One region of the Cupriavidus sp. H18C2 genome, then DNA from elsewhere that is predicted to be linked to it. Evidence: predicted binding sites of a transcription regulator. Region 1 holds the regulator's gene; the other holds the start of a gene.

What was found. Region 1 encodes FliA, which starts transcription of late flagellar genes. Its sites were predicted from a motif close to CTAAAGTTTNNNNNNNNNNNGCCGNTA; they were not measured.
Region 2: the regulator FliA is predicted to act here: its motif matches at 1,077-1,103, upstream of EPAKOI_RS22445 (FliC/FljB family flagellin).

What each region holds. Positions count from the first base shown of each region.
Region 1 is NZ_CP186011.1:1,493,819-1,496,212, reverse strand. It holds gene EPAKOI_RS23300 (MinD/ParA family ATP-binding protein) at 1-455, shown strand, start outside; gene EPAKOI_RS23295 (RNA polymerase sigma factor FliA) at 569-1,285, shown strand; gene EPAKOI_RS23290 (flagellar protein FlhE) at 1,285-1,743, shown strand; gene paoA (aldehyde dehydrogenase iron-sulfur subunit PaoA) at 1,978-2,394, shown strand, end outside.
Region 2 is NZ_CP186011.1:1,314,673-1,317,066, forward strand. It holds gene EPAKOI_RS22440 (RNA chaperone Hfq) at 625-945, shown strand; gene EPAKOI_RS22445 (FliC/FljB family flagellin) at 1,201-2,382, shown strand.

The DNA.
Region 1 (2,394 bases):
ACGTGCGCTCGCTGCTGGTGGACGCCCGCCGCGACGCCACGGGCGCGCTGTCGGTGCTGGCCGGGCAGTCGCACAACTTCGTGATCGTCATGCGGCCCGAGGCCACGTCGATCACGGCCGCCTATGCCTGCATCAAGCGGCTGCATCACGAATACGCATGCCGTCACTTCCAGCTCGTCGTCAACCTGGCGGCCGCGGAGGGAACGGTCACGGCGCTCGCGCGCAACCTGGCCCGCACGGCGAGCCAGTACCTGGGCGTGGAGGCCAGCCTGGCAGGGTATCTGCCGATGGATCCGCTGGTGGCGCGTGCGCTCCAGCTGGGGCGGTGCGTGGTGGAGGCGTATCCCGCCGCCACGGCCACCGGTGCGTTGCGGCACATCGCCAGCCGTATCGGCGCATGGCCGATGCGCCAGGAAGCAGCGCCCCTGGGCACGGCTCCGGCCGTGCCCGCATGACCTCGCAAAGAACAAGAAGTCCCGACAAGACCGGAAACTCAGCCTGCCAGACGCCGACTCCCAGTAACAGCCGGCTTTGGCAAACATAGAAAGCATTTAACGAGAGTTCCACCATGTACACGATTCAGGGAAAGCTCGAGCAGGCGGACGTGGTCAAGTCGCACGCGCCGCTGGTGCGGCGCATCGCGCTGCAACTGGCGGCCAAGCTGCCCGCCAGCGTACAGATCGACGACCTGATACAGGCCGGCATGATCGGCCTGCTCGACGCCGCCAAGCGCTACGAAGACAACCATGGCGCGCGGTTCGAGACCTACGCCAGCCAGCGCATCCGGGGTGCCATGCTCGACGAGGTGCGCGCCAACGACTGGCAATCGCGCAGCCTGCGGCAGTTCACGCGCAAGATCGAGCGCACGCAGCGCCAGCTGGAGCAGAAGCTGGGCCGCACGCCGATCGACTCCGAGGTGGCCAAGGAGCTGGAGATGCCGCTTGAGGAGTACCAGGAGCTGCTCAACGAGGTCTACGGCTGCCAGCTGCTGCACTACGAGGATTTCGAGCGCTCGGGTGAGGAAGACTTCCTGGACCGCCACCTGGGCGTCACCGACGATGCCAACCCGCTGACGGTGCTGATGGAGTCGGGCATGCGCGAGGCGCTGATCCGCGCCATCGACAAGCTGCCGGAGCGCGAGAAGCTGGTGCTGTCGCTGTGCTACGACCAGGAACTGAACCTGCGCGAAATCGGCGCGGTGCTGGAAGTGACCGAGTCGCGCGTGTGCCAGATCCGCAGCCAGGCCATCGCGCGCCTGCGCACCCAGTTGCGCGGGATGCTGTGATGCGGCGCGTACTGATCCTTGCCGCGCTCTGGGCAATGGGCCAGGCCGCGTCCCACGCGCAGACGCCGGCGCCCGTGTTCACCCGGGCCAACTACGAGATCGCCGGGTCGCGCTTTGCGTGGACAGCGTCGTCGATGGGCCCGCAGATCGCCAGCAAGGGCCAGCGCGCGCTGTCAGCGCCGATCATGCCGCTGGCGACGATGCCGCAGGCCATGGGCCGCATCACGTCGGTGCGCTGGCGCTACAGCTTTACCCGCACGCCGCCGGTGGACCTGCAGGCCTACCTGTGCAATGCCGACCGCTGCGTGATGCTGCCTGGCGCCGAGGGCCGCACCGACGCCTTCGTGGGCGACGATGCCTCCAAGGGCTTCGTGTTTGCCTATCGCATCCCTGGCCAGGGCGGGCTCGCCCCGATGCTCCAGGGCCGCAGCAACGAGGTCACCGTCAACTACCGCTGACCCGCCGCCGGGCCCCCACCGGCCCAGCAGACGGTCATCGGACGCCACATCCGGCGCCCGGTGGCACGCTTCCTGCGCTTTCCCCGCCCAGCAACGTGCGGAAAGCGCGACATTCGTCCCCTATGCATCCCGGCTGCGGCGTGGCCATGCCCGCGTATCGCTGCCGCCATGTAATTCCTACGTGCAAGTCTCGCCACGTTGCCATCCTCTGTCAGCCAGAAAGGATCCAACGCAATGGAAGATTTCCGCGACATCAAGCTTTCCCGCCGCGAGTTCGTGGTGGCCGGGGCGGCATCGGTCACGGCCGCCGCCGTGCCGGCCGGCGCCGCCACGCCCCCGGCGCCCGGTGCCAGCGTGGCGCCCGGCGCGCTTAAGCCCGTGGCCGCCAACGTATCGTTCGTCGTCAACGGCCAGCCGCGCGCGCTGGCGCTGGACACCCGTACCACGCTGCTCGATGCGCTGCGCGAGCACCTGCACCTGACCGGCACCAAGAAGGGCTGCGACCACGGCCAGTGCGGCGCCTGCACGGTCATCGTGGACGGCCGGCGCATCAATTCCTGCCTGACGCTGGCCGTGATGCACGAAGGCGCCACCATCACGACCGTGGAAGGGCTGGGCCATCCGAACCGGATGCACCCGATGCAGGTGGCA
Region 2 (2,394 bases), 180 kb from region 1:
GCTTTCAGGACTGCTGTGAAGGGACCGGCTGTACCCGGACCCGAACCGGGAATATAAACCCGCTTACATGAGGTGTAAATCGCGTTTCTATCAGGGATTCCCCTGATGGCGGGTGTAACGTATGGCGCACATGACTGCCAAAAGTGATGGTCCGACTCACTTTTGTACTTGTCGATGATTTACGGACGATGCCCGCAAACCTTTAGCTGGCGCGGGCTGCGGGACGCGCCTCCGGCTACCGCCTGCAAGCTCGCGAGCAAAAGTGCTACCTGAATCGCAAGCATCACGCAATCGGTGAAATAGAGCAAATCCTCTAGGCCCAGCATCACCGGGGCTTCGTCAACGCTTGTAAAACTTTGTTACTCTCCCGCCTGAAGTATTCCCCTTCTCTCCTGGCAGTGCCGCCACGCCGGCGCAGTTGGGCAGCGTTCGCCACTTTCGTGAAACGCTTGTCTGCTGCAATGATGGTGGCACGTCCCAGCGCCGGTTCCGAGAGCGAATGTTTCAATTCTCGCCGCCGTCGGCCTGGCCGGAACGTCACTTTTAGAGCGACGCCGCCCACAGGCCCCGACCATCGGACCGTTGTCAGCCGCCAGAACCCTCGCGGGCTCTTCCGGAGAAGTTGTGAAGAAGGAAATCAAGGCTCCCAGACCCAGCAGAAAGCTGCAGCAGTTGCAGTTCGCCGCGCACAGCGCCAGCCGCGCCGCGGTGGTTGTCCACCTGTCGAACGGCACGCGTCTCAACGGCGTGGTGCTGGCGTCGGACAACTACATGATCCTGCTGGGGCGTTCCGCGGAAGATGCCACCCCCACGGTGATCTACAAGCGCGCCATCACGGTGGTGACGCCCGCCCATGGCGCGGGCGAGGCCACGGCCATGCTGGACGCCGAGGCGTCGCCGGACTTCGTGCGCCTGTTCATCCCGCGCACCCGCAAGCGCCGCTGAGCGGCCCGGCCGGCGGCCGCCCCCAAGTGCGCGCCCCTATATATATAGCGCCGCGCGGGCGGCGCGCCGATGGCCCGGCCAGGCTGCCTGCACACGTTTTGCCTGCGCCCGCAACGCGCGCAAAAGTCACTCTAAAGTCTTCTCACCCACGGTCGATAACCTTTGCAACGGAGGCACTCTACGCCCTGCAACGCAGGCAGCCAACGTTACGGCAACTGCCGGAATGCCTAAAACATTGCAAATAGGAGTCGTACCATGGCGCAAGTCATCAACACCAACATTCTGTCGCTGCAAACGCAGAGCAACCTGAACACGTCGCAATCGTCGCTGAACACCGCAATCCAACGCCTGTCGTCGGGTCTGCGCATCAACAGCGCCAAGGACGACGCAGCTGGCCAAGCCATTGCCAACCGCTTCACCGCCAACATCAAGGGCCTGACGCAAGCTTCGCGCAACGCCAACGACGGTATCTCGATCTCGCAGACGACCGAAGGCGCGCTGACCGAAGTCAACAACAACCTGCAACGTATCCGTGAACTGTCGGTGCAAGCCGCCAACGGCACGAACTCGCAGTCGGACCTGAAGTCGGTCCAGGACGAAATCGCACAACGTCTGGCTGAAATCGACCGCGTGTCGGCCCAAACGCAATTCAACGGCGTGAAGGTTCTGGCCAAGGATCAGAAGATGACGATCCAAGTTGGCGCCAACGACAGCGAAACGATCTCGATCGACCTGAAGGAAATCACCTCGAAGACCCTGGGCGCCATGGGCTTCAACGTGAACGGCCCGCAAGGCGGCGTGACCGCTGTGACGGCTGGCGACAAGGCCGTGACCGACGTGTTCGGCGCTGGCGCAACCGCCGCTGCCGACGCTACCACCGCCAACACGACGGCTGCCCTGCGCACCGCCCTGGGCGTGTCGACCAACACGGGCGCTACCGCCTCGCTGGTCAAGGACAGCAACGGCAAGCTGTTCATGCAAGTGGCCCTGACCACGGCAACGAACGCCGCCGACGTCAAGGCACTGAACGCCAAGAACCTGGACGACACGCAAGCCAACGTGTACATCGCCATCGACTCGTCGATGGGCACGCTGAACACGACGACCGGTGTGGTTGCCATCAAGGCCGCCACGACGACGTCGGCTGTCACCAACGCTGCCACGGCCAACCCGCTGGCAACGCTGGACAAGGCCCTGGCTTCGGTCGACGCCCTGCGCTCCTCGCTGGGTGCCGTGCAGAACCGCTTCGAATCCGCGATCAACAACCTGAGCACGACGATCAACAACCTGTCGGCCTCGCGTTCGCGCATCGAAGACGCAGACTACGCAACGGAAGTGTCGAACATGACCCGCGCGAACATCCTGCAACAAGCTGGTACGTCGGTGCTGTCGCAAGCCAACCAGACCACGCAAAACGTGCTCTCGCTGCTGCGTTAATCGCCGCGCCGC